Regions from separate parts of the Agrobacterium vacciniicorymbosi genome, predicted to be linked through region 2. Evidence: predicted binding sites of a transcription regulator. Region 2 holds the regulator's gene; the other holds the start of a gene.
What was found. Region 2 encodes PhoB, which activates phosphate uptake and scavenging genes when phosphate is short. Its sites were predicted from a motif close to TGTCATNNANCTGTCAT; they were not measured.
Positions count from the first base shown of each region.

Region 1: a site for PhoB is predicted at 3,188-3,204, ahead of ABUK73_RS21880 (YdcH family protein). Genes of this name have one in related genera too.

Region 1 covers NZ_JBETMF010000018.1:2,602-11,205, forward strand. The annotation lists gene ABUK73_RS21850 (KpsF/GutQ family sugar-phosphate isomerase) at 1-226, shown strand, start outside; gene ABUK73_RS21855 (tetratricopeptide repeat protein) at 244-870, opposite strand; gene ykgO (type B 50S ribosomal protein L36) at 972-1,097, opposite strand; gene ABUK73_RS21865 (5-(carboxyamino)imidazole ribonucleotide synthase) at 1,225-2,316, opposite strand; gene purE (5-(carboxyamino)imidazole ribonucleotide mutase) at 2,313-2,780, opposite strand; gene ABUK73_RS21875 (YdcH family protein) at 2,827-3,030, opposite strand; gene ABUK73_RS21880 (YdcH family protein) at 3,265-3,441, shown strand; gene ABUK73_RS21885 (sulfite exporter TauE/SafE family protein) at 3,542-4,309, opposite strand; gene ABUK73_RS21890 (thiamine phosphate synthase) at 4,416-5,069, shown strand; gene ABUK73_RS21895 (tetratricopeptide repeat protein) at 5,078-6,274, shown strand; gene ABUK73_RS21900 (inositol monophosphatase family protein) at 6,415-7,215, shown strand; gene ABUK73_RS21905 (flagellar motor protein MotA) at 7,427-8,446, shown strand; gene ABUK73_RS21910 (peptidoglycan -binding protein) at 8,449-8,604, shown strand, end outside.
Region 2 covers NZ_JBETMF010000004.1:131,659-140,262, forward strand. The annotation lists gene phoR (phosphate regulon sensor histidine kinase PhoR) at 1-74, shown strand, start outside; gene ABUK73_RS08285 (substrate-binding domain-containing protein) at 290-1,324, shown strand; gene pstC (phosphate ABC transporter permease subunit PstC) at 1,597-3,081, shown strand; gene pstA (phosphate ABC transporter permease PstA) at 3,078-4,400, shown strand; gene pstB (phosphate ABC transporter ATP-binding protein PstB) at 4,476-5,291, shown strand; gene phoU (phosphate signaling complex protein PhoU) at 5,379-6,095, shown strand; gene phoB (phosphate regulon transcriptional regulator PhoB) at 6,230-6,913, shown strand; gene ABUK73_RS08315 (hypothetical protein) at 6,958-7,236, opposite strand; gene ABUK73_RS08320 (cold-shock protein) at 7,438-7,647, shown strand; gene ABUK73_RS08325 (hypothetical protein) at 7,872-8,093, shown strand; gene ABUK73_RS08330 (DUF6481 family protein) at 8,130-8,519, shown strand.

The DNA of each region.
Region 1 (8,604 bases), on a different contig from region 2:
CACCGAGGGCGATATGGCGCGTAATCTGACGCGCAATCTCTCTGAACTGGTTGTCGATGACATCATGACCACGAAGCCGAAGACGGTGGCGAAAAGCGTGCTGGCAACGGCGGCCCTGGCGACGCTGGAAAAACACCACATCGGTGCACTGATCGTGGTGGATGAAGACAACCGCCCTATCGGCCTCGTGCATTTCCACGATCTGTTGCGCATCGGCGTGGCGTAACCGCCACTCACTACAGGTTAGCTGCGTGTCCCGGCGAGCTTTTCTGAAAGGTCGCTGGCTTCCTTCTGCGCTTCCTTATCTGCCGGGTAGAGCGCCAGATACTGTTCCCAGACTTTCAGCGCCAGTTCATTGCGCTCCGTGCTTTCGAGAATATTGGCAAGGCTTGCCAGCGCCGGGAAATAGCGCGGCTCTTTTTCCAGTGTCTGGTTGAGGTCCGACATGGCCTTGCGGGTGTCGCCATCGGCAAAATGGACGAGCGCGCGACGGTACCAGGCCTGTGCGTAGTCCGGATCGAGCAGAATCGCCTGATCGAGAAAATCGTAAGCTGCGGCCTTACGTTTCTCGTCGGCGGCCTCTTCGGACCACTTCATCAAAAGATTGATTGTGGCACTGCCGGAATCATTCCATTCGCCAACGATTTCATTGGCGATCACGCGCGCTTTTTGGGCGTCACGCTCTTTCTTCAGGTTGGTAAACAGGTTGCCGACAGAATCACCGGGGATCGCTTGCGGCTGTTCTGCACTGTTTCCCGGCTTGGTTTCCGTCACGGGCTCTGCGGCGTGAAGCGGAGAAAAACCGGCGGAGGGCAGGGCAGTCAAGCCAAGCACGGCAGCGAAAAGGGCGTGGAAACGAAATTGGCGCATGCGAATAGAGTAATCCGCCTGCGCCAATTATGGAATCAAATTCTGTATGCTATCAACAATGTGATCCGTCTTTAGCAGACGGAACGCCTTGCGATCCACGATCAGCCCTGACGAGCCTTGAAGCGTGGGTTCAGCTTGTTGATGATGTAGACGCGGCCCTTGCGGCGAACCAGACGGTTATCGCGGTGACGGGCCTTAAGCGCTTTGAGCGAGTTCTTGATCTTCATTTTTCTGGTCCGCAGTTTGGCGCGACGTCTTTTGCCACGCGTAGCTAAACAATCAAAAGCGCGCTACGAGGGCGCGCCTTTTTCGGTTGGCAGGCAAATACCTCGTCAGTCTTTGCCTGTCAACACGTCAAGGAGTCTTTTGCCGGGAAAGACTTGGTTTTCCGGGGTTCGTCAGCTGTGTGACATGGCCCATCTTGCGGCCCGCACGCGCTTCCGTCTTGCCATAGAGATGCACGAGGCAATCGTTTTTCGAAAGCCATTGCGGCACGTCGTTCATGTCGTCACCGATCAGATTGGTCATCACGCAGTCGGAATGACGATGGGTTGCGCCCGGTGCAAGCCCGGCCACGGCGCGAATATGCTGCTCGAACTGAGAAATCACACAGGCCGCTTCCGTCCAGTGCCCGGTATTGTGGACGCGCGGTGCCATCTCATTGGCCACCAGCGATCCATCCTGCAGGACGAAGAACTCGATGCCGACGACGCCGACATAATCCAGCGCGGCCAACAGCTTTTCAGCTGATTCCGTGGCCACCGACGTTGCCTGCTCGGACAGCTGTGCCGGAACGGTGGACGTGTGCAGAATACCGCCCAGATGCACGTTTTCCGCCGGGTCGTAGCAAGTGACAGTGCCGTCCTGAAAGCGCGCGGCAATGATGGAGACTTCGCGCTCGAAGGCCACGAAACTTTCGAGAATGAGCGGTACGCCGCCCAGCGCGTCGAAGGCGCCGGTCAGGTCTTCGCCGCCCTTAAACACGCGCTGGCCCTTGCCATCATAGCCCATGCGGCGGGTCTTCAGCACGCCCTTGCCGCCGAAATCGGAAAGCGCAGCTTCCAGCCCGGCCTGATCATCTACCTGCCGGAAATCGGCGGTGGGAATGCCGCAATCATTGAGGAACCGCTTTTCCGTCAACCGGTCCTGAGAGGCATTCAAGGCCTGTGCCGGTGGATAGACGGGAACGGAAGCCGCCAGCGTCTGTGCAGCGACGACCGGGACGTTCTCGAATTCATAGGTCACGACATCGCAGACGCTTGCGAGTTCCGCCAGCGCCTTTTCGTCGTCATAGGCAGCAACGATCTGGCGGTTGCAGACCTGCGCTGCCGGACAGTCGGCCTGCGGCTCCAGAACGATGGTGCGGAAGTTGAGGCGGGCAGCCGCCATGGCCAGCATGCGGCCAAGCTGGCCGCCACCGATAATGCCGATGGTTCCAGATTTCATTGCGGGGTGTCCATTGGGTATTCGGCAATGGCCGCCGTCTGGCGGGCGCGATATTCGTACAGCCGGTCGGCCAGATCTTCGTCAGACAGGGCCAGAACCGCAGCAGCCAGAAGGGCTGCGTTGATCGCACCGGCTCTGCCGATGGCAAGCGTGCCGACAGGAATGCCAGCGGGCATCTGCACGATGGAATAGAGACTGTCCTGCCCGGACATGGTTTTGGACTGCACGGGAACGCCGAAAACCGGCAGTGGCGTCAATGCCGCCGTCATGCCCGGAAGGTGGGCCGCACCACCGGCACCGGCGATGATGACCTTGAAGCCTTCGTCGCGTGCACCGCTGGCAAAGCTGAACATCCGCTCTGGTGTGCGGTGGGCGGAAATGATGCGCGCTTCATATTCCACATCAAGCGCGTCCAGCGTATCGGCGGCGTTTTTCATGGTCTCCCAGTCGGACTGGCTTCCCATGATGATGGCGACGGGCGGTGTCTCTGTGCTCAACGGTCTCTCCGTCTCAGGCAATGATATCGGGGATGATCTGGTCTTCGATCTGGGTCATCTTGTCCTTGATGACCAGCTTTTTCTTTTTCATGCGTTGAATGCGCAATGCTTCGCAGTTGGTCTGGATCATCGCGTTGATTGCCGCATCGTAGTCTTCGTGCTCTTGCCGCAGTCTTGCCAGCGCAAGCCGAACATCAGCATGGTCCTGATCGGGCATGTCTTTATCCCCATATGATACAACCGGACCGCCATCCGGCCATTTTGTTGTCGGTCTTCGTGCCTGTACCACCAAATCACGGTAACGGGAAGTTTCCCTTGCGACCATTTTGCCCAACTATTGCCTTGATTCCTCCTTCGACAATCGCGGCATTCCATGTCACATTGCCGTCGTAAACCTGAAACTCCAGCGATGGAGCGCTGGAGGTAGGTTCAACAAGGAAGGACGTGCCGCATGACCATTCAGGCTCATATTGCATCGCTCGAAAAGAAACACGGTGCTCTTGAGGAGGAGCTCGAAAGTATTCTTGCTTCCCCCTCCTCAGATGATCAGCAGATTGTGGACTTGAAACGCAAAAAACTGCGCCTGAAGGATGAGATGCAGAGGCTACAGGCCTCGACAAGGCATTAATTGACAAAATGTCTGCCAGCTTCATGATTGAAGCGGCTTGAAAATTCGGCCCTGGTTGCTCTCGCGATCAGGGCCTTTTGATGTGTAGGGATTGCCGTACTTAGATCGGCAGTCCGTCCCATAGGAGTTTCAGCGCCGCCATGAAGGCCATGGCGTACATCAGTGGGTAGAACACGGCTGGTTTCATGTATTTCACGACTTTTGCCCCGGCAAAGGTCGCAATCATGGCCACCGGCAACAGCATGGCGGATGTCGTTAGATTGGTCGCATCCAGCGCGCCAAGGGCGAAATAGGGTATGAGTTTGATGGCGTTCATGATCGCGAAAAAGCGAACGCTCATGCCGGTATAGACCTTCGGGTCCAGTTTCAGCGGCAGCACGTAAATCTGGAAGGGCGGGCCACCCGCATGGGCCACGAAGCTGGCATAACCCGAGAGACTGGACCAGATGGTGGCCAGGACCGGGCGTTGTCCCTTCGCGGGTGTTTCATGTGCGCCGCGTGCGGTTTTGAAGGCGTCGTAGAAATAGCGCAGGACGAAAATGATCGTCACGCTTGCCACCACGAGACGCATCGCATCCGGCGAAATCATGCTCGACATCGCCCAGCCCAGCGTTATTCCGGCAATGGCGCCGGGAAGCATGATCAGCAGGGTCTGGCGGTGGTTATATTTGCGCCAGGCAATCAGCGCCACAATATCCATGACCACCAGAATGGGCAGAAAGATTGCGGCGGCCTGCACCGGGGGCACGGCCAGCGCCATCAAAGGTACACCCATCAGTGCCAAAGCGCCGCCCAGCCCGCCCTTGGAAAGGCCGACGAGGATGACTGCGGGAATGGCGACGACAAAGAAATGGAAATCAGTCAGCATGGATGGACAGTTGATCCTTTCGCCTGTCCGGTCTATCGGAATTAGAACATGAAAACGAGTGCAGATTGCGCGCGAAGCGTCCTCTCTGCGGAAAATGGATAATTCGATGAGTGCACCTGAAGATCGCTGCCGCCTCGTTCTGATCGTTCCAGCAAACGACGATGCTGCAAATCAGGCCAAGACCCTGGAAGATGCGCTGCGCGGCGGTGACGTTGCTTCCGTTATCATTCCGCAATACGGGCTGGATGATGGCGCTTTCCAGAAACTGGCCGAGACACTGGTGCCGATCGTTCAGGAAGCCGGTGCGGCGGCGCTGGTGGCAGGCGACAGCCGTGCCGCAAGCCGTTCCAAGGCAGATGGTCTGCACGTCGTCGGCAATGCCGAGGCGCTTTCTGAAGCCGTGGAGAATTTTTCACCCAAGCTGATCGTTGGTGGCGGCAATGCGGATGATCGCCACAAGGCGCTGGAGCAGGGCGAGTGTACGCCCGATTACATGTTCTTCGGCAAGCTGGAAGGCGATATCAAGCCGGAAGCGCACCCCAAGAACCTCGCGCTTGGCGAATGGTGGGCCTCGATGATCGAGATTCCGGCCATCGTCATGGGCGGTTCTGATGTCGCTTCTGTTGTTCCCGTTGCCGAAACCGGCGTGGAATTTGTGGCGCTTCGTCTGGCCGTGTTCAGCCATGCCGGTGGGGCGGCCCAAGCGGTTGCAGAAGCGAATGCGCTGCTTGACGAAAAAGCGCCACGGTTTGGCGGTTGATACAGGCGATGATCGCTCGCTCTTTGTCTTTTCGTTTGTCCGTCTCTGCCCTTGCCATCGTCTGGGCAGCGATGCCGCATGTGGCGTTGGCGCAAAACCCGCAGCCGCAACAGCCGGCCCTTTTGCCGGGCCTTGAGAATCAGGCCCCGGCAGGCGATGTGACACCGACGGAAGACGATACGGATTTCGGCCCCGCGGCTCCGGCTGGCCCGGAGGTGCTGTCGCGCCCTTCGGATGAGAATGCCGAACCAATCCGCAAGGGGCGTGTCATTTCCGAAGAGCAGAAGGATTTGCAGCCATCTGGAGGCGTCAATGTCTACCAGCGCATGGGTGCCGATCTTCCCGCTCTGCCGCCTGAGAAGAAATTTACCGGCAAGGTCGATGAGGCTTACGGACACTACCAGCGCGGCGAATATGTGCAGGCGCTGGACAAGGCGCTGGCCCGCGCCCAGAACGGTGACGCCGTCGCTCAGACACTTGTCGCCGAAATGATGTCGCGCGGCTTCGGCATTGCCCGGGACGATAAAACCGCAGCTTTCTGGTACGAGCAGGGGGCAAAGGGCGGCGATGCCGTTGCCATGTTCAAATATGCATTGCTCTTGATGGAAGGCAAAGTCGTCAAGCACGACAAGACGCTGGCAGACGATTACATGCGCCGCGCAGCGGAAGCGGGCAATGGCGAGGCGGAGTTCAACTGGGCGCAAATCCTCGTCTCGCAGACCCCCGGACCTGCCGGACTGCATGCCGCCCTACCGTTTTATGAAAAATCCGCCGAAAAGGGCATTGCCGACGCGCAATATGCCGTGTCGCAAATCTACTGGAACCTCAAGGACATTCCGGCCGATAAAAAGGCGAAAGCCCGCGATTGGCTGACCCGTGCGGCAAAGGCCGGTTTCGATACGGCGCAGGTCGATCTCGGCATCTGGCTGGTCAATGGTGTTGGTGGCGAGCGCAACCTGGAAGAGGGTTTCCGCTGGCTTTACGGTGCCGCCCAGCGCGGCAATGTGGTTGCCCAGAACAAGGTTGCGCATCTCTACATTCAGGCGCTCGGCACCAAGCCAGACCCTGTCGAAGCGGCCAAGTGGTATGTGCTGTCACGCCGCGCGGGCCTCAAAGATCCGGGTCTTGAAGATTTCTATCTCGGCATCGAAGAGGAACAGCAGAAAAAGGCTATCGAGGCCGCCAACCGCTTCCGCCCGGCCTGAGCCAAGGCGGTTTACGGCTTTTTGCCTTGAATTGCAGCGCGTTTTGTGGTCTTGAACCGCAAACTTTCCATCAGAAACCATATCTGCGTGCCTGCCAGACTTTTGGCTAGCAGGTTCAGCCACCTTTCAGGAACATCTTCATGGCCCGTTCAGCCCTTCTCAATGTCATGGTTCAGGCCGCGCTCAAGGCGGGAAAATCTTTGGCGCGTGACTTCGGTGAAGTGCAGAACCTTCAGGTTTCGGTCAAAGGTCCCGGCGATTTCGTTTCGCAGGCGGACCTGAAGGCCGAAAAAATCGTCCGTGACGAGCTGATGAAGGCCCGCCCGACCTATGACTTTCTGGGCGAAGAAGGCGGCGAGGAAAAGGGCTCTGACGGCGCGCATCGCTGGATCGTCGATCCCTTGGATGGCACCACCAACTTCCTGCACGGCATTCCTCAGTTCGCCGTTTCCATCGCGCTGGAGCGCAATGGCGAGGTCGTGGCAGGTGTGATCTTCAATCCTGCCACCGACGAACTCTTCACCGCCGAGCGTGGTTTTGGCGCGTTCCTCAATGACCGCCGCATTCGCGTGGCCGCCCGCAAGCAGATCACCGATTGCGTCGTCAGCTGCGGCGTGCCGCATCTGGGCCGTGGCAATCACGGCAAATTCCTGGTCGAGCTTCGCCACGTCATGGGTGAAGTCGCCGGTGTGCGCCGCTTTGGTGCCGCTTCGCTCGACCTTGCTTATGTCGCGGCTGGCCGTCTGGACGGTTTCTGGGAAGCCGATCTTGCGCCATGGGACATGGCCGCTGGTCTCATCATCATCCGTGAAGCGGGTGGCTTCGTCAGCGAGATGGGTGGGCAGCAGGATATTCTCAACCAGGGCAACGTCGTTGCCGGAAATGAATATATCCACAAAGCGCTGATGGAAATCGTCAACCGCCCCGTTCCTGGCCGCTAAGGTCGGTTTTTCGCTGGATAAACTGCAAGAGAGGCGCCTTGAAACGCCTCTCTTGGCATAAGGTGTAAAAAGCCTTGCTGCCTTACCGGCTTTTCACTTCAATTCGTCGTAATTTTCTACTAGCTTCCGGTCGGAACCGCGATCACGCCTGACATAAACCCTTTAAGGTTTTCGCGCGGGCGTTGCGGCAATGCCAGAGGGAATGAGAATTATGGCGGATACGGAACGGCTCGATGTTGGCGTCGAAAAACCGGTGACGAAACAATATCATCACAAGCTGTCGAGCCCCACGCCGTTTTTGTGGACGATGGTCATCTTCCTCATCATCGTCGCCTTTCTTGTCGCCATTCTCTTCCGGCAGGCACAGACTGCTTTCATGACCAATCCGGGCCTCAACGGCTTCATTCTCGGCGTTTTGGTCATCGGCATCATTCTGGTTTTTACGCAAATTCTCTCGCTTCGTCCGGAAGTGCGCTGGTTCAACGGCTTTCAGGCCGCCGGCACGGTGGACAAAGCAGGCCGCTCGCCGAAGCTTCTGGCACCCATGCGCTCCGTCATCGGCAAGCGTGGTGAGGTGCGCCTGTCCACTGTCACGCAGCGCTCCATCCTCGATTCCATCGCCACACGGCTGGACGAATCGCGTGATACCTCGCGCTATCTCATCGGCCTTCTGGTGTTTCTCGGCCTGCTCGGCACCTTTTGGGGTCTGATCGGCACGATTGGGGCCATCAGCGATGTCATTCAGGGGCTGGACCCGACGGCGGGCGATAGCACCGATATTCTCTCCTCGCTGAAATCCGGTCTGACGGCACCGCTTTCCGGCATGGGCACGGCGTTTTCCTCGTCGCTTCTCGGTCTCTCCGGCTCGCTCATTCTCGGCTTTCTGGATTTGCAGGCCGGTCGCGCACAGAACCGCTTCTACACCGAACTGGAAAACTGGCTGTCTTCCGTGACCGATCCGGGCACGGATGCGAGCGGCGAGGCGCGTGGCAGCGGTTACGGAACTGTCGGCACCGAACGGTCGCTGGCCGCCATGACCAGCCTTGCAGAGGGCATTCAGGGACTGGTCAAGAATATGCGCGGCGAGCAGCAGATGCTGCGGGACTGGATCGAGGCACAGCAGGAGGAATCACGAGCGCTACGACGCACGCTCGACCGCCTTTCTGCCCGCATCGATGCCGAGCAGAAAACTGCCCCCCGTCCCATCCGCCACGATAACGGGAGCGAGTGATCATGGCGCTTGCGCGCAACCGCCGCCGCGACCGGGGTGTCGATTACTGGCCGGGCTTCGTCGATGCCCTGTCGACCCTGCTCATGGCCATCATGTTTCTGCTCACGGTTTTCGTGCTGGCGCAGTTCATCCTCTCGCGGGAAATTTCCGGCAAGGAT
Region 2 (8,604 bases):
TGACGAGACACCGCGCCCGCCTGATTATCCGCTCGGAGCTGGATGTCGGAACGGACTTTACCGTGCGTTTTTGACATACAAGTCTCGCTATGCGTGCCGACGAAATAAATAATTATTTAAAATCAGATATTTGAGTTGTCACAAATACTTCATTGAAGTGACATAAAAGGGTGGGGCAAGACTGGTTAAGAAGAGGCCGCCGGGGCAGCCCAGTTTTGGGCAAGCGGGTAAAAGCGACTGCCGGCAGCGTTCACAAAAGCCCACCATGGGCCCCATACGGGAGAGTAAAATGAATATCGTTAAATTGTCCGCAGCAGCCCTGGTGGCTTCCGTTGCCTTTGCAGGCGCCGCCGCTGCTCGCGACCAGATCCAGGTTGCCGGTTCCTCGACGGTTCTGCCATACGCAAAGATCGTTGCTGAAACTTTTGCTGAAACCTTCCCTGACTTCAAGGCTCCAGTTGTTGAGTCCGGCGGCACGGGCGGTGGTCTGAAGGCATTCTGCTCCGGCGTTGGTGAAGGCACCATCGACATTGCAAACGCTTCGCGTCCAATCAAGGCTGACGAACTTGCAGCGTGCAAGTCCGCTGGCGTTACCGACGTTCAGGAAGTCAAGATCGGCTACGACGGCATCGTTTTCGCCATGGACAAGTCCAACAAGGACGTCAAGCTTGAGCCTAAGGACCTGTACCTTGGTCTGGCTGCTGAAATCGTCAAGGATGGCAAGCTCGTTGCCAACCCTTACAAGAAGTGGTCCGAAATCAACAAGGAACTGCCTGATGTAGCAATCGCTGCCTACATTCCTGGTTCCAAGCACGGCACGCGCGAAGTCTTCGAAGAGAAGATCATGGCTGACGGCTGCAAGGAAGCTAAGGCAACCGACGCCATCAAGGGTCTCGTTGCAGACGCCAAGCAGGCTGCTGCAAAGTGCATCGCAGTTCGTAAGGACGGCGCTGCTGTCGACATCGACGGCGACTACACTGAAACGCTTGCTCGTATCGATGCCAACAAGACCGGCCTCGGCGTATTCGGCCTCGCATTCTACGAAAACAACAAGGACAAGCTGAAGGTTGCAACCGTCAGCGGTGTTGTTCCAACAACTGAATCCGTCGCAAGCGGCAAGTACCCTGTTTCCCGCCCACTGTTCTTCTACGTCAAGAAGGCACATGTCGGCGTTATCCCGGGCCTCAAGGAATATGTCGAGTTCTTCACCTCTGACGAGATGATCGGCCCTGACTCCCCGCTGGCCAACTACGGCCTAGTTGCTGCTCCTGAAGCCGAGCGTAAGGAAATCCGCGCTCAGTTCGAAGCTGGCAAGATCATGTAATCATTCTGGAAGGCGCGGCGACATCGTCGCGCCTTCCGTCCATCTTTCTGTTGTTAAGGTGCTGTGTGGGTTGACAGTTCCTATTTATCGTATGACCAAGCGGCCGATAAATAGGATGTATCAACCCGGAATGCCTGAGCCAAAATTAGGGAAGACGGCACCTGTCGCAAAACCATCGAACTGCAAAAGGTTCGGCACGGTTTTCGATGATCCGATGTGCAACAAAGCTGCCTGATACCGCATCTCTTTCTGGTGCGCCGAGGAAAGTCTCCATGAACACACCCATTATTTTGCTGATATTGGCGCTGATCGGCATAGCCAGCTATGTGCTGGGTTCACGCCGTGCCGTCGCCTTGGCGGGCGGTCGTCCGTCCTCCATGCATTCTCGTGCAGGCTATCATGGCTCCTATGTTCTCATATGGGCTGTTCTGCCTGCTGCATTCATTTTGGCACTCTGGCTCATCATCAGCCCCATGATTGTCACCGCGACTGTCCGGGGTGAGTTTCCCGATGACATCAAGGCGCAGTCCGAGGCCCAGCAGAGCCTCAGCTACGGCATGGTCGGCTCGATTGCGCGCGGTCTTCAACGGCTGACGTCTGAAGAGCTTGCGCAGGCCAAGGCCGATCCGACAGCTCTTCGTCCGCTGCTCGGCTCCAAGGGTGTCGCCATTGCCGGCGATCCGCAGCCCTACATGGTCGAAGCGGCTGAAACGCTCAACACCATGACGACGGCCAGCCGCCTTGGCATGATCATCATTGTCCTGGGTTCGGCAATCGGTGGCGCGATCTACGCCATGCGCGGCATCGCGCCTCGCTTCCGCGCCCGCAACAATGTCGAGAAGGTCATTCTGGCGGCACTGCTGCTGGCATCCTCCATCGCCATTCTCACCACCATCGGCATCGTTTTGTCGATGCTGACCGAAGCCATTCAGTTCTTCAACATGGTGCCGGCCTACCAGTTCTTCTTCGGAACAGTATGGGACCCGCGCTTTGCCGCTGCCGGTTCCACCGAAAGCGCCGGTCAGTTTGGTCTCATTCCGCTTCTGGCAGGTACGCTCTATATCGGCTTCGTGGCCATGCTGGTTGCCGTGCCGGTCGGTCTGTTCTCGGCCATCTACATGGCGGAATATGCCAGCCCACGCTTCCGCTCGGTTGCCAAGCCACTTCTCGAAGTGCTGGCCGGTATCCCGACCATCGTCTACGGCTTCTTCGCCCTGACGACCGTCGGTCCGTTCCTTCGCGATATTTCCTCGCAGATCAACGGTCTTACAACGGGCGACTACACCAACTTCATCCAGGCGCAGAGCGTTATCACCGCTGGCTTCGTCATGGGCATCATGTTGATCCCATACGTGTCTTCGCTGTCGGACGATATCATCACCGCCGTTCCCCGCACGCTGCGCGATGGCTCGCTGGGCCTTGGTGCAACGCGCTCGGAAACGGTCAAGAAGGTCATTCTGCCAGCGGCCCTTCCAGGCATCGTCGGTGCCATTCTGATGACCGCCTCGCGCGCCATCGGCGAAACCATGATCGTTGTTCTGGCCGCCGGTGTTGCCGCCCGCCTTCAGCTCGATCCGTTTGAGCCGATGACGACGGTAACGGTCAAGATCGTCAGCCAGCTGACGGGCGACCTTGAATTCACCTCGCCACAGACACTGGTTGCCTTTGCGCTTGGCATCACCCTCTTTGCCATCACGCTTTGCCTCAATATCTACGCGCTCTATATTGTGCGCAAATACCGGGAGCAGTACGAATGACCGACGTCGTTACTCCGGGCTTTACCGCCCCAGCCGCAACGAAGAAGGTCCGTCGCGATATCGGCATCAAGCGCCGTTACGCCGCCGAGCGCCGCTTCCGGACTTATGGCCTTGCCGCCATCTCCTTCGGCCTTCTGTTCCTTTTCCTGCTTCTCTGGTCCGTCGTCGGCAAAGGCTATACGGCGTTCCAGCAGACCATGATCACCGTGCCGGTCGAGTTCTCGCAGCAGATCATCGATCCCGACAACGTCCGTGCACAGAACCCTGCCAAGCTGATGACCGCGAACTACCCCGTGGTTGCCCGCAATGCGGTGGCAAAGGCACTCGGCGTCTCCCTGGATGACCGCGATGGCCTTCGTGCCGTCAATGCGATGATCTCCGACAGCATCCGCGGACAGCTGCGCGATCTGGTGGTAGCCGATCCTAGCATCGTTGGAACCACGCGCACCGTGGCCCTTCTGGCTTCAGGCGATCTCGATAGCGTGGTCAAGGGTCAGGTCGATGTTTCCGTCAATGAGCAGAACCGTCGCATCTCCGACCAGCAACTCGCCTGGGTCAAGAAACTGACCGAAGCGGGCCAACTGGCCAAGGAATTCAATACCGGCATCTTCTTCAACGGCGCATCCAGCCGTCCGGAAGCCGCAGGTGTCGGCGTGGCGCTGATCGGCTCCTTCTACATGATGCTGATCGTGCTGGTTCTGTCGCTGCCCATCGGTGTCGCCGCTTCCATCTATCTGGAAGAGTTCGCACCGAAGAACCGCCTGACGGATCTTATCGAGGTCAATATCAACAATCTCGCTGCCGTTCCGTCCATCGTTTACGGTCTGCTCGGCCTGTCGGTCTTCATCAACTTCATGGGCTTCCCGCGCTCGGCCTCGCTGGTCGGTGGTTTCGTCCTGACGCTTATGACATTGCCCACCATCATCATCGCCACCCGTGCGGCGCTGAAGGCGGTGCCGCCATCCATCCGCGCCGCTGCCCTTGGCCTTGGCGCTTCGAAAATGCAGACCATCTTCCACCATGTGCTGCCGCTGGCCATGCCCGGAATTCTCACGGGTACCATCATCGGCCTGGCACATGCCCTTGGCGAAACCGCACCGCTGCTTCTTATCGGCATGGTCGCCTTCGTCGCGAATTATCCGACAACACCGATGGACCCGTCCACGGCCCTGCCGGTGCAGATTTACATGTGGGCGAACGAAGCAGAACGTGCCTTTGTCGAGAGAACATCAGGCGCTATCATCATCCTGCTTATGTTCCTCATCGTCATGAATGTGGGAGCAATCCTGTTGCGTCGCCGCTTCGAGCGTCGCTGGTAAACATGACTCAGGGAAAATCGGGTCACCGGTTTTCCAGCCAGCATGCGATGTAACAAACACCGGGAGCTTGAGGCTATGAATATGTTGTCGGAAGCAGCAGTTGAAAAGGCGCTGGACAAGAAAATGAATGAAGTAACATACAAGATGATCGGCAAGGACGTTTCCGTTTATTACAGCGAGAAGCGTGCCCTTTACGATGTGAACCTCAACGTACGTGAAAACACCGTGACGGCGCTCATCGGCCCGTCTGGCTGCGGCAAGTCCACCTTCCTGCGCACGCTGAACCGCATGAACGACACCATCGACAGCTGCCGCGTCACCGGCAAGATCACGCTCGATGAAGACGATATCTACGATCAGACCATCGACGTGGTGGAACTGCGCGCCCGTGTCGGCATGGTGTTCCAGAAGCCGAACCCTTTCCCGAAGACGATCTACGAAAACATCGCCTACGGCCCGCGCATCCATGGTTTGGCCCGCAACAAGGCGGACATGGATCAGATCGTCGAGTCGAGCCTTCAGAAGGCCGGTCTGTGGAACGAAGCCAAGGATCGTCTGCACGAATCCGGCACCGGCCTGTCCGGCGGTCAGCAGCAGCGTCTGTGCATCGCCCGCGCCATTGCGGTTTCGCCTGAAGTCATCCTGATGGACGAGCCCTGCTCGGCACTGGACCCGATTGCAACCGCCAAGGTCGAGGAACTGATCCACGAACTGCGCGCCAATTACACCATCGTCATCGTTACCCACTCCATGCAGCAGGCAGCCCGCGTGTCGCAGCGCACCGCCATGTTCCATCTGGGCCATCTGGTGGAAGAAAACGACACCGACAAGATGTTCACCAACCCGGACGACCAGCGCACGCAGGACTACATCATGGGTCGCTTCGGCTGATCTGACGCTGGTTCAAACCCTTCGCATGGCACCGCTTGAGCCCGGTCGGGCTTGCGGGCCAGTGCATCGAAACTGGAGACTTCGAACATGCCGACACATTCCCATATTATGTCCGCCTATGATGATGAACTGAAGTTCCTCACCCGCCGCATCGCCGAAATGGGTGGTCTGGCTGAACAGATGTGCGCCGATGCGGTGCGCGCTCTGGTCAACTCGGATGCAGCGCTGGCCCAGAAGGTCATCTCTGACGATACGATCCTCGATCATGCCGAGCGCGAGATCGGCGACAAGGCCATCGTGACCATCGCCAAGCGTCAGCCCATGGCGTCCGACCTGCGTGAAATCATCGGTTCGCTGCGCATCGCTGCCGATCTGGAGCGCGTCGGCGATCTTGGCAAAAATACTGCCAAGCGCGTCATCGCCGTTGCCGGCACTGGCGTTCCGCGCAAGCTGGCCCGTGGACTGGAGCACCTGTCGGAACTGGCGCTGGTGCAGCTGAAGGAAGTGCTGGACGTCTATTCCACGCGCTCCGCAGAAAAGGCACAGGCCATCCGCGAGCGCGACGAAGAGATCGACGCCATGTATACCTCGCTGTTCCGCGAGCTTTTGACCTACATGATGGAAGATCCGCGCAACATCACGACCTGCACGCATCTGCTGTTCTGCGCAAAGAACATCGAGCGCGTCGGCGACCATGCGACCAACATCGCGGAAACCATCTATTACATGGCCACCGGCAGCCAGCCGGAAGGTGAGCGTCCGAAGGACGATAGTTCCAACACGCTCGGTGCAGTAACCGAGTAAGTTTTACAGCATCGGCGCCCTTGGATCGGAAACGATGTTTGGAATGCCGGTGTGTAGATCAACAGGCCAGAGCGTCCGTGATGCGTCCAAATGAACGCATGGCGCTCTGGTAAGACTGGCGGAGTCCCAAGCCTATGGTGCCGAAAATCGCAGTTGTCGAAGATGAAGAGGCTTTGAGCGTTCTTCTTCGTTACAATCTGGAATCCGAAGGTTACGATGTCGACACCATTCCCCGTGGCGACGAGGCGGAAATCCGCCTGCAGGAGCGCACGCCGGATCTGCTGATCCTGGACTGGATGCTGCCGGGCGTTTCCGGCATCGAACTGTGCCGTCGCCTGAGAATGCGCCCCGAGACCGAGCGTCTGCCAATCATCATGTTGACGGCACGCGGTGAGGAAAGCGAGCGGGTGCGCGGACTGGCCACGGGTGCTGACGACTATGTGGTCAAGCCATTCTCCACCCCGGAACTGATGGCGCGCGTCAAAGCCATGCTGCGCCGCGCCCGCCCGGAGGTTCTGTCGTCTGTTCTGAAATGCGGTGATATCGAGCTGGATCGCGAAACGCACCGCGTCCACCGCAAGACCCGCGAAGTGCGCCTCGGGCCAACCGAATTCCGCCTTCTGGAGTTCCTGATGGTCTCGCCGGGCCGCGTCTTCTCCCGCTCGCAACTTCTCGACGGCGTCTGGGGTCACGATATCTATGTGGACGAACGCACCGTAGACGTCCATGTCGGCCGCCTGCGCAAGGCGCTCAACTTCTCCAACATGCAGGATGTAATCCGCACCGTTCGCGGCGCGGGTTATTCCATGGAAGCCTGACAGGCGCTCCACCACTGATATTTCGCACAACGCGCGCTATTGCCTCACCGGGTCAACAGCGCGCGTTTTGTATTTTTGCGCAGCTTAGGCAGGAATAGGTACGAGAAGGGGAGCCATCTCCAGCCGGTAACGAAGATATATTTTTGACTCCTTTGAACTGGTTTGCGCCAGAAGTTGCGGATGGAAAGGGGAAGCGGGGATATCCGCTTGCCGCGCAGTTTTCCTGAGTAAAAACAAAGGGCAGGTACATTTTCAAAATTGAAAATCCAGCACGGATTATTATATTTCTGAAGAGGCTGCTGCGTTGCAAGATAAACGCTCATTTCAATGATCTGAAATTTAAAGTTTGACTATCCGGCCATAACCCTCTATCACTGGTTTATCGATATTTTGCTTGCTGAGCTTTGGTTGCCGCGCGATTAGCACCGCGTTTTGAACTAACCCTTTCCTTCAAAAAAATCGCTATACTCGCACACAGGGCGTCAGTTCTGTGATCTATAACTTATGCTTTGAAAGGGTTCATTATGACCACAGGCACAGTAAAATGGTTTAACTCCACCAAGGGCTTCGGCTTCATTCAGCCAGACAACGGCGGCACAGACGCATTCGTACACATCTCCGCTGTAGAGCGTGCAGGTATGCGCGAAATCGTTGAAGGCCAGAAGCTGAGCTACGACCTTGAGCGCGACAACAAGTCGGGCAAAATGTCGGCCTGCAATCTCCAGGCTGCTTAATACGGACTCCGCTTTCCTTTGACCACGGATGTACTGGCACTGTCGAAAGCATGAGACCAAGCGAGGTCAGGCACGTTGCCTGGCCTTTTTTTGTGCCGCCCGGCGGTACAGGCTTCGGACACCGCGCCCATGGGCGCAAACGCTCCGGGCCACTCGATCCACCCCGCAGCGGCGTTTTTGGAAATCGATCCCGATTTCGGCTGATGCGACAGGAAGGAAATTCCATGTCTGAAACACACAGCAAATCTCGCCAGCAGGCGGAAATCGCATTCGGTGAAACGCAGTCGCAGTTCTTTGCACGCGGCCACGCTGTTGATGAACTCAATTCGATTGCCCAGGCGCGTGATGAAAAGACGCAGCGCCTGCGTGAAGCGCGCCTTGCCAAGGAACTGCAAGACAGCCTGGCACCTGCCAAGACACCCGCAAAGCGTACCAAGAAATCCTGACCCTGATGGGTGCGGCACCTCAACTGGAATAGAGACTTGAGAAACAACAAAAACGTTAAAAACAGTGAACTGACCGACCGCCGCAGCGCTGCTGCCGAGGCCAAGGCTGCTCTTCTTCAGGCCTATAAGGCCGCCAAGGAAGCTGCCGAACCCAACCGGGAAGCCAAGCAGGCAGAACGCATCGCCGTGGCGGAAGCCCGCGAAGCGCGTCGTGCCGAGCGCGAGCAGCAGAAGCGCGAAGAGCAGAGCCGCCTCGAAGCGGAACGGCTGGCGCATGAAGCCGAGCTTGAAGCCGCTGCGACTGCCGAAGAAGACGCCCGCAAGCTGGCCGATAAAAACCGCGTCGCCCGCGTCATCGAAGATGAAGCCGCCCGCAAGGCCGAGCGCGATCGTCGCTATGCCAACCGCAAGGCCCGCCAGGGTTAAAGCTATCTGCCATGATCCAGCAGCCATTCGAATGAAGGGCTGCGATCTGGCAGGATGGACCTGTGGTCATTCGTGCTTGCGGGAA